Regions from separate parts of the Arthrobacter sp. UC242_113 genome, predicted to be linked through region 3. Evidence: riboswitches for the same ligand, from Rfam matches in the RefSeq annotation. Region 3 holds a riboswitch; each other region holds the start of a gene.

Region 1 (3,288 bases), 670 kb from region 3:
CTCAACGGCACGCCGCAGCAGGTCTGGGCCAATCCGCTGGGGGACGTCCTGCTGGTGTCCGGCGCGGCAGGGGTCTGGGCCGGCGCGCGTTCGCTCCGGAACCTGAAGCACAACCTCTGGCTGTCCGTCACGCTGCCGGTGATCGTGGGCGCCGCCGCCGCGGTCGACAATCCGGGATCCAATACATGGGCCGGTGGTGCACTCTTCCTGGCGTCCATGGCGGTGCTGATTGGCTTGGCTTCACATGAGCTGTGGCGGCTGGAACCCGGGTACTCCCGGGTCAGGATCCCCATGGCCATCGCGGCGGGCGGAGTGGCATTTTTCTACTTGTGCCGTCTGGTGGTGTTCCTCATCGAAGGGCCCAACGGTCCTGTCTTTGCAACGTACTTCGGGTCCGCAGTGACCACGATGGTCACGATGGTGCTGCTAGTGGTGGTTTCCTTCAGCATGGCGGGGCTGAGCACCGAGCAGCAGACCCGGGCGCTGCGCACGGTCGCCACCCAGGACGGGCTGACGGGCCTCCTGAACCGCAGTGCCTTCCTGGAGGAGGCGTCCGAGGAGCTGGGACGCAGCAAGGCTGCCAACAGCGGCGGCTCGCTGATCCTGGCGGACCTGGACCACTTCAAGTCGGTCAACGACACCTTCGGCCACGCGGCGGGAGACCTTGCACTGCGGGCGTTCGCCCAGGCGTGCAGCGCATCGGTCCGGTCCACGGACCTTGCCGGGCGCTACGGCGGCGAGGAGTTCATCCTCCTGCTTCCTGGCGCGGGCCCCAAGAGTGCGGAAATCATTGCGAGTGAAATCAGCAGGAGGCTGGCAGAGCAGCACATCCCCGAACTGCTGCGGATGCCGACAGTCAGCTACGGCATTTCCACCTATAACGCGAAAACCGCGGACCTCGACGAGGTGATCGCGGCCGCGGACGTCGCTCTTTATGAGGCGAAATCACAGGGGCGGAACCGCACGGTCAGAGGCTGAAGCGGAGATGGCGCGGCTCCTGCCCGCTTAAAGCAGGCGCCGGATCTTAAAGCAGGCACCGGATCCGGAATGCATGGGGGACAATCCGGACCCGGAGATCCTGACTCGCAGCCGGAGTCTGCGGTCTTCATCAGGCGTAGCCAGTGTGTTCCCTACTCCTTGTAGAAAGGTGGGAGCACCTTGGGGGGCCGTGTTCCGCCGCCCCCAAGGCAGCGGAACACGGCGGTTTTTCAGCTCTGCTAGGCCGCGCGCACGAACGTGACGGGACCGGTGGCCGTGAGCCAGGACAGCGGGTGGGCCATGGTGGCGTTGATGCCGTTCATGCCACCGCTGATGACCTTGCCGCCGCCGGCGTAGATCGCCACGTGGCCGGACTGCACAATCATGTCGCCGGGCTGCGGGGTGGAGACAACCCTGCCGTGGCCCAGGAACTGCATCGGCGCGAGGTCACCCACATGGATGCCGGCGGCACCGAGGGCCTTCTCCACCATGGCGGTGCAGTCCTGCGTGATGCCGATCTGGGCGTAGGCGGACGCCAGCATGGTGGCGTTGACGCCTGCGGCGGCCTTGGCGGGGGCCTTCGGCGCGGGAGCCGCAGCCTTAACGGTGACCTTCGGTGCGGGCGCGGGCGCGGGTGCGGCGGCTGCGGCCGGCGCGGCTGCAGCCTTGGCGGGCGCAGCAGCCGGGGCGGCAGTGACGGGGGCGGCGGCAGGGGCCGCAGCTTTCTTCACGGCCGGCTGTTCGACGACAGGCGCTGCCACCACCGGAGCGGGGGTGGACTTGACCGCGGGGCGCTCAAAAGCGATCTTGACGCTGGAGGCGGCGCTCAGGGGAGCCTGGACCTGTCCGGCCGTCGCGGGGGCGCCGGCGGGAGCCTTGGCCTGCGGGGCCGGAGCGTTGGCGGCATTGGCTGCGACGCTGCCGGTGAAGGCCAGGCCGGATGCTGCAAGGATGACCGCAGCACGGCGGCCAGAAATAAAGCGGAACGACATGAAGAAGCCTCTCCCGATGCCTGCGAGGTGAGCTGTCGGATTCGGATGGGAGGCACCCGGCCGCGGTCCTGAGCGTGGTCAGGAACTGTGCGGCTTCACCCCCAAGGCCCGCTTCAAGCGGGCCGAAAAGTGGTTTCCCCGTCTCTGCCGGACATGGGTCTTCGAATGGTTCCTCGGGCTGCGGCAGAGTTAGGCAATCAGCGCGGGAGTGCCTCGTCGGTGAAGAAGGCACGTTTTCCACCGTACGGGAGGCTTTTCCGAATGTCACATTAAGGTAACGGGACCGTGTCGTTTCCTGCCATGCTGATCCGCGTCAGGTAGGGGGCGTGGGAGTCATGAAGTGATAATGCTCACTCTGCGGCGTTGAGCTTCCCGGCCAGACGTTCGCGCATCTGGGTGCTGGCTGAGTTGAGGCCGATCAGTTCCACCTCACGGCCGTGCCTGCGGTACTTCTCCGTGACCGCGTCCAGCACGGCGATGGTGGAGGCATCCCACAGGTGCGAGGCGTGCAGATCGATCACCACCTTGTCGATGTCAGGCTCGGCGTCGCCGGCGTAGTTGAACTGCGTGTAGAGGTCGTTGGAGGAGGCGAAGAACAGCTCGCCGTCCACCGTGTAGGTGGCTGCAGTCCGGCCGTTGAGCTCCACTTCCGTCCGCTCCACGGTGGCAAAATGGGCCACCCGGCGGGCGAACATCGCCATCGCCGCCAGAACCCCGACGCCGACGCCGATTGCCAGATTGTGGGTGACCACCACCGTGCCCACGGTGATCAGCATGACGGCGGTTTCCGACTTGGGCATCCGCTTCAGGGTGGCGGGCGCCACTGAGTGCCATTCGAAGGTGATGGCCGAGATGAAGATCATCACCGCCACGAGGGCGGCCATGGGGATGAGGCCCACGATGTCGCCCAGGGTGACTACCAGCACCAGCAGGAAGACGCCGGCGAGGAACGTGGACACCCGGCTCCGCGCGCCGGAGCCCTTGACATTGATCATGGTCTGCCCGATCACAGCGCAGCCGCCCATGCCGCCCAGGAACCCGGTGATGATGTTGGCCACGCCCTGGCCCCAGGATTCGCGGGTCTTGTTGGACCGCGTATCGGTGATGTCGTCCACGAGCTTGGAAGTCATCAGGGATTCCAGCAGCCCCACGAGCGCCATGGACAGCGAGAACGGGGCGATGGTCTGGAAGGTTTCCCACGTCAGAGGCACCTGCGGGATGAACAGCGTGGGCAGGCTTTCCGGGAGTTGGCCCTTGTCCTGGACGGTGGGGACGTCGATCCCGGCGACCACGGCGAGGACCGTCAGGAGGACGATGG
Region 2 (3,288 bases), 140 kb from region 3:
GTGCCAGGGCCACCATGTAGTACGGCGTTCGGCCGCCTTCAGCGTTCCGTCCGTGCTGGCGTTGTCCGCGACGGTGATGCGGAACGAGTGCGGGAACGTGCCGCGCAGGTAGGCGTGGAGCCGGCGCAGGCATTCCTCCAGGTCGCGTTCCTCGTTGTAGACCGGGATGGTCACGTCCAGGACCGGCACCGCGGTTGCGGTGTCTACGGGCGACCGCCGCGCCTGCCTGCCGAGGGTGTGCGCGGGGGCGTGTCCGGCCGCGCCGGCTCCATGTTGCGCGTGCGGTTGTAGGCGCAACGGTGGTGCGGCCGGGTTCCGGAGTCCTGGTCAGTGATCGTCATGCCTCAACAGTGGCCGCCGCTGTTATGAGGGTTTCAGGGCCAAGCTGTGCGGGGGTTGTGGAAGTGACCCCGGCGCTCGCCGGCCGCAGCACACCAGCCGTTGCTGCCGCTGCGTGGTGGACGCCGACCCCTGCATTTCTGCACCACTTCGCCTGCGGCAGGAAGAGCGGGGACGCAGAAGGACCCCGAATCCTTGCGGATCCGGGGCCCTCGGCACCTAGGGGGTCACGCTAAAGCGGTGCAGAAATGCTCGTCATCGGCCGGCTTGGCCGCGGTAACGCTCAGTACCAGTTGTGGGCGAGGTGCCAGTTCAGCGCGCCACACGGGGAGTCGTAGCGCTCCTTGATGTAGTCCAGGCCCCAGTTGATCTGGGTGCGGTAGTTGGTGCGGTAGTCCGCCCCGGCGGTCGCCATCTTCTCGGCGGGCAGTGACTGGACGATGCCGTAGGCGCCGCTGCTCGCGTTGGTGGCCGTCGTGCGCCACTCCGATTCCTTGGTCCAGAGCCGCTTCAGGCACTGCATCTGGTCTGCAGCCCAGCCGAAGGACCCCAGCTTGCTGGCCGCGTACGCCTGGGCGCCGGCCGGATCATTCAGGGCAACAGGGGCAGCGGCCTTGGCCTTGGCAGCGGCGGCCGTCTTCGCGGCGGCGGCCTTGGCAGCGGCAGCGTTCGCCTTGGCTACCGCGGCCGCGTTGGCAGCGGCGGCATTCTTGGCAGCGGCGGCCTTGACGGCGGCAGCCTCTGCGGCGGCATTCTTGGCAGCGGCGGCCTTGGCTGCCGCAGCTTTCTTGGCAGCGGCGGCCTTGTCGGCGGCGGCCTTGGTGGCGGCCTGGTCCGAGGACTGGGCTGAGAGCGCTGCCGCGGACGGGGCCGGGAGGGCGGATATGAGCGTCTTGTCGAAGCTCAGGGTCTCCCCGGCGTCGGCAGTCGCAGCTGCCGTCGGGGCGGCGGAAGGCGCAGCCTGGTCGGCCGCCTGGCCTGCGGCGCCGACGCCAACGAGCACGGCTGCGGCAGTGGTCAGGACCGCTGCCCGGCGCCCGAAGGACGGAAGGCTAGCGGTCAAGCGGCCCCACCCCGTCGCAGGCCGAACCGGCTCTGCACGGTGACGGGAAATCTTGCGGTCAGACTGCTGGGAGGCGCGATCAGGGCGCGCCTGTGCCTTGAATTCAGACATGGTTGATTGCCTCTCAACACCTGCGGAGTTAGCTGTCGGGTTCGGATGAGGTCATCCGGCCGCACGGAAAATTCACGTGTCGGCTTCACCCCAAGGGCTGATGCGGAAAGCCCGGGACTCTGGTTCCCCCGCCTCTGCCTGAACTAGCGGAATCCGGGAAGCGGCAGAGCTGGGCGTCAATCCGGAGATGCGGCTCTAGTAGCGGCCGCACTCTATCGACCGTACAGGAGGCTTCTGGTTAAGTCACATTTAGGTAACGGGCATCACGACGACGGCGCGGCGCCTTGCGTGGGCAGCCGGACGGCAAATTCCGTCCGGCCAGGCCGGGACGTGACCTCCACCGTGCCGCCGTGCCCCTCCACGATGGACTGCACGATCGACAGGCCCAAGCCGCTGGTTCCCTCGGCCGACGCAACCCCCGGTTCACCCTGCGAATCCGCGGTACGGAGGGCCGTTTGCGCGGCTATGCCGCCGGCAGCAGAACCCTTCGCTGGCGCCGAGGCAGGCGCAACGGAAGCCTGCGCGGGGGTGGCGCGTGACGCGTCTGCGCGGGCGAAACGCGCGAAGACCTTGTCCACGAATTCGGGCGGGATGCCGGCGCCGTCGTCCGTGACAGTAATCACAGCGCTGCCGTCCGCCGAGCGCATGACCCCGGTGGTCACCGTGGTGCCGGGCGGGGTGTGCTTGCGCGCATTCGAGAGCAGGTTGACCAGCACCTGGTGCAGCTGCGATGCGTCGCCCCGAACCGACACCGGTTCCTCGGGAAGGTCGAGGTGCCACGCCCGGTCCGGTGCCATGACTTTTTCGTCGCTTACGGTCTCAATCACGAGCTGCGTAAGGTCCACGTCGCTGAGCTTGAGGGGCTGCCCGTCGTCGAGCCGGGCCAGCAGCAGGAGGTCCTCCACCAGGGCCGTCATGCGTTCCGACTGGCTCTGCACGCGTGCCAGGGACCGCTGGCCGTCCGGAGTGAATTTTTCGGTCATGCGCATCAGTTCCGTGTAGCCGCGGATGGCCGTGAGCGGCGTGCGGAGCTCGTGGGAGGCGTCCGCCACGAACTGCCGCACCTTCATTTCGCTTTCCTGCCGCGCCTCCAATGCGTTGGACACGTTGTCCAGCATCTGGTTCAGGGCGTGACCCACGCTGCCCACTTCGGTCCCGGGATGGGCGTTCGACGGCGGGACGCGGACGGCGAGTGCCACCTCACCGGCGTCGAGCGGCAGACGCGACACCTGGGTGGCCACCTCGGAGAGCTGCTCCAGCGGTTTCATGGTGCGGCGGATGAGCACCGTCCCGGCCAGGCCGATCAGCACGAGGCCGCCCAACGAGACGATGGTGATGGTCCACACCAGCGACGTCAGGGTGTTCTGCTTTTCCGCGAGGGGGAGCCCGGTGACGATCACGTCCCCGTAGGGCGCCTGGGCTGCGACCAGGCGGTAGGTGCCTGAGGACAGCGTGCGTTCAACCGGCACGCCGTCGCGGCGGAGCCCCAGGAGGACCTGGTCGTCCGCGGCCGACAGTGAGGCGAGGGTGGCGTCGGTGGCAATGAAACCTGCGCTGATGACGGTGCCGTCCTCGATCCGCGCCGTCACGGTGCCGACCCGCTGGCCGCGGGCGCCCAGCGGGTCGGGCTTGGTGCCCGGGTTGCCCTGCGGTGGCCGGCCGAACTCGCTGGAGCGGTGGGCCGCATCCGAGAGCTGCTTGTCCAGCTGCTGGGTCAAATAGGAGTCCATCGAGGCGTAGCTGAACAGGCCGATCGCGCCGCAAATGGCCACCAG
Region 3 (3,288 bases):
AGCGTCAACTTCGGAAAAGTTGACGCGGTTTAGACGGTACAGCAGTTCCGAGCGAATGTCACATTCAGGTCACGGCATGTCACAGGAATGAGAGTGCTCACTCGGTTTGGCTTAGAGCCAGAGGGTGGGATCAACGACTTCCCCGTTGACCATCACCTCGAAGTGGAGGTGGCAGCCGGTGGAGGCGCCGGTGGTCCCGCTCAGGGCAATCGCCTCACCGCGGGTGACCTTTTGGCCAACCTCGACGCTGGAGGACGACAGGTGGTTGTACGTGGTCTCCAAGCCGTTGCCGTGGTCGATGACCACGCGGTTGCCTCCCCCGTACGGATGCCACCCTGAGAACGTGACCTTGCCGCTGGCCGCAGCAAGCACCTGAGTGCCGCACTGGGCGGCGAAGTCCTGGCCGCGGTGGAACTCTCCGGCGCCGCCGGTGATCGGGCTGACCCGGTAACCAAACGGCGAGGACTTGACCAGCGTGGTCAGCGGCCCGCCCAGGGTGCCCACAGAGGCCGCACGGCTGATGCTGCCGGCAGACTGGGCACTCAGGAGCTGCTTAAGCTTTCCGTCCGGGTCTCCGGTGGTGGAGACGGACGTGCGGCTGAAGTCGATCTTTGCTGCCGCTTCCGCCGAGACCTTCGGCTGGGCCGGTGCGGCGGCGGACGCGGATGCCGCTCCCTGCTGCTCTCCGGCAGCCAGGACGGGGCTCGTGGCGGGGACAGTAACAGTCAGCAGCAGGCCGGTGGCAGCAAGGGCCACTCCAGCTTTTTGCCCCACACCACTGGCCGAAGCGAAATCCGTAACCTGCCGGAACGGACCCCGACGGCGGCGGCGCGCTTCGCGCTGGGCGTCCCGGGGACGGTCCGCGGCAATGGCCTCCGCGAGGCGCGGCTCAGGAGCGGGACCGGACGCGCGGCGGCGGCCCCGGGCATTCTGCATGGACAAGTACTGCTTCCTCTCTGGATAGCCTGCGAAGTTAGCTGTCGGATTCGGGTCAGAGAGTTCAGACCCGGCCCGCCATGACAAGCCATTCCGGCACAGGGGTATCCCGGGAGGATTCCTTCTGCGGAAGAGACTTGCTGCTGCGGACTTCACCCCAAGGCTGTAGAAACAGCCGGTTGTGGTTCCCCCGCCCCTGCCAGTAGGTGACTCGTGCTACTGATCTGCTGGCAAGGTTCGGCTCCAGATCAGGTAACGCTTTTGCATCGGCGTTGCTGTTTAACTATAGGCGATTAAGGGACGCAGTAATAATTCCGTTATATTCGCTGTGCAAAAGAGGTGGGTCATCCTGCCTGCAGATGTCAGACAGGACAAAGCACCCGGCCGACCGCCGCTTTTCGGGGCTAACCCACCCTGACGAACACGTGCGCAGCGACTTCCGGCGGCAGCTCAAGGGCACCTTCGAACCCGGGCACCCGGACCGAAATGTACTCCCCCACGCGTTCGAGCGAGACGGCGGCGCCGGGCCGGATCCCGCCTTCATCCAACTGCACCAGCAACTCCGGCTCCACCTGGATGGGTTCTGCCAGACGGCTCACGGTGACCCTGGATTCCGGAGCATAGCCGGTCATGGCATCGAGCAGGTTCACCACACCGTCCGAGAACGGGCGGGCAGGCTGGCCCCCAAGCGCGGCCAAGCCGGGAATCGGGTTGCCATAGGGCGATTCCGTGGGGTGGTCCAGCATTTCGTATATCCGGCGCTCCACGCGTTCACTCATCACGTGCTCCCACCGGCAGGCCTCGTCATGAACGTAGGCCCAGTCAAGGCCGATCACGTCGGCGAGCAGGCGCTCGGCGAGCCGGTGCTTGCGCATCACCTCGGTGGCGCGCTTCCGGCCCACTTCGGTCAGTTCCAGGTGGCGGTCACCGGAGACGACGACGAGTCCGTCGCGCTCCATCCGGCCGATGGTCTGCGAAACAGTGGGGCCCGAGTGGCGGAGACGTTCGGCGATGCGTGCCCGAAGCGCCACGATGTTCTCTTCCTCCAGCTCCAGAATGGTGCGAAGGTACATCTCCGTGGTGTCGATCAGATCCGTCATTCAGCTCAGCTCCTCGAGCCCAGTATTTGTGTCCGTCCCACCGTACCGCGGGCCCGCCGCACCGGGATCCGGCAAGCTGCAGCGGCGGTCCTGTATGACGGCGGCGCAGCACCGGCTGTCTGCCCGTACGTCCAGTGCCAGCTTAGCCTATTTTGAATTAGTCCGGATAATCCGCGGACCTGTGACGGGGGCCATCTCAGTGACTGGACTATGACGTGGGCGTGTTCCCGCGGTATCCGCGCTTCGGGCAGAATAAGGAGAGTCTTTCGTGGCGGTCATGGTGCCTGCCGGCCATCGCCCCGACCCAGCCGAACCGCACTTCCATGCCGAAAATTGGAGCCAATGTGAGCGACACCAGCATCACTATTCCCGCAAACCTCCTGCCCAAGGACGGACGGTTCGGCGCCGGTCCCTCCAAGGTCAGGCCCGAGCAGATCGAGGCCCTCTCGGCGGCCGCCACGACGCTCCTGGGCACGTCGCACCGCCAGGCCCCCGTGAAGAACCTCGTGGGATCCGTCCGCGAAGGCCTGAGCACCTTCTTCCGTGCCCCCGAAGGCTACGAGGTTGTTCTCGGCGTCGGCGGTTCCACCGCGTTCTGGGACGTCGCCAGCTTCGGCCTCGTGGAAGAGAAGGCACAGCACCTGTCCTTCGGCGAGTTCGGGTCCAAGTTTGCCGCGGCAACGAACAAGGCGCCGTTCCTCGCCGAGTCCTCCATCATCAAGTCCGAGCCCGGCACCTGCCCCGCCCCCAAGGCAGAGGCGGGCGTTGACGTGTACGCATGGCCGCAGAACGAGACCTCAACGGGCGTCGCTGCTCCCGTCCAACGAGTGAACGGCGCCGACGAGGGCGCGCTGGTGTTGGTGGACGCAACCTCGGCCGCAGGCGGCCTCGATGTCGACGTGGCCCAGACGGACGTCTACTACTTTGCGCCGCAGAAGAACTTCGCCTCCGACGGCGGGCTGTGGCTGGGGCTCTTCTCCCCGGCAGCGCTGGAGCGGGCCGAGCGCGTCAAGGCCAGCGGGCGCTGGATCCCGGACTTCCTGGACCTGAAGACCGCCATCGACAACTCCAAGCTGAACCAGACGTACAACACCCCGTCCCTGTCCACGCTCGTCACGCTGGATGCCCAGGTGCAGTGGCTGAACGCCAATGGCGGCCTTGACTTCGCCGCCGGCCGCACGGCCGACTCGGCCGGCCGCATCTACAAGTGGGCGGAAGCCTCCGAATTCGCTGCCCCGTTCGTTGCGAACGC

Evidence for each region. Region 3 has a riboswitch for cyclic di-AMP ahead of ACHMXB_RS00260 (M23 family metallopeptidase). Riboswitches for the same ligand answer to the same signal wherever they lie in the genome.
Region 1: it holds a riboswitch for cyclic di-AMP, as region 3 does, so the genes downstream of both, ACHMXB_RS18270 (NlpC/P60 family protein) here and ACHMXB_RS00260 (M23 family metallopeptidase) in region 3, are expected to answer to the same signal.
Region 2: it holds a riboswitch for cyclic di-AMP, as region 3 does, so the genes downstream of both, ACHMXB_RS20790 (hypothetical protein) here and ACHMXB_RS00260 (M23 family metallopeptidase) in region 3, are expected to answer to the same signal.

The regions. Positions count from the first base shown of each region.
Region 1 is NZ_CP171968.1:4,013,122-4,016,409, forward strand. Features, by position in the region: gene ACHMXB_RS18265 (diguanylate cyclase) at 1-978, shown strand, start outside; gene ACHMXB_RS18270 (NlpC/P60 family protein) at 1,218-1,970, opposite strand; cyclic di-AMP (ydaO/yuaA leader) riboswitch at 1,974-2,176, opposite strand; gene ACHMXB_RS18275 (SulP family inorganic anion transporter) at 2,321-3,288, opposite strand, start outside.
Region 2 is NZ_CP171968.1:4,549,632-4,552,919, forward strand. Features, by position in the region: gene ACHMXB_RS20780 (glycosyltransferase) at 1-189, opposite strand, end outside; gene ACHMXB_RS20785 (hypothetical protein) at 204-341, opposite strand; gene ACHMXB_RS20790 (hypothetical protein) at 623-1,513, opposite strand; cyclic di-AMP (ydaO/yuaA leader) riboswitch at 1,517-1,672, opposite strand; gene ACHMXB_RS20795 (ATP-binding protein) at 1,777-3,288, opposite strand, start outside.
Region 3 is NZ_CP171968.1:57,199-60,486, reverse strand. Features, by position in the region: gene ACHMXB_RS00260 (M23 family metallopeptidase) at 112-936, opposite strand; cyclic di-AMP (ydaO/yuaA leader) riboswitch at 948-1,189, opposite strand; gene ACHMXB_RS00255 (metal-dependent transcriptional regulator) at 1,341-2,036, opposite strand; gene serC (phosphoserine transaminase) at 2,381-3,288, shown strand, end outside.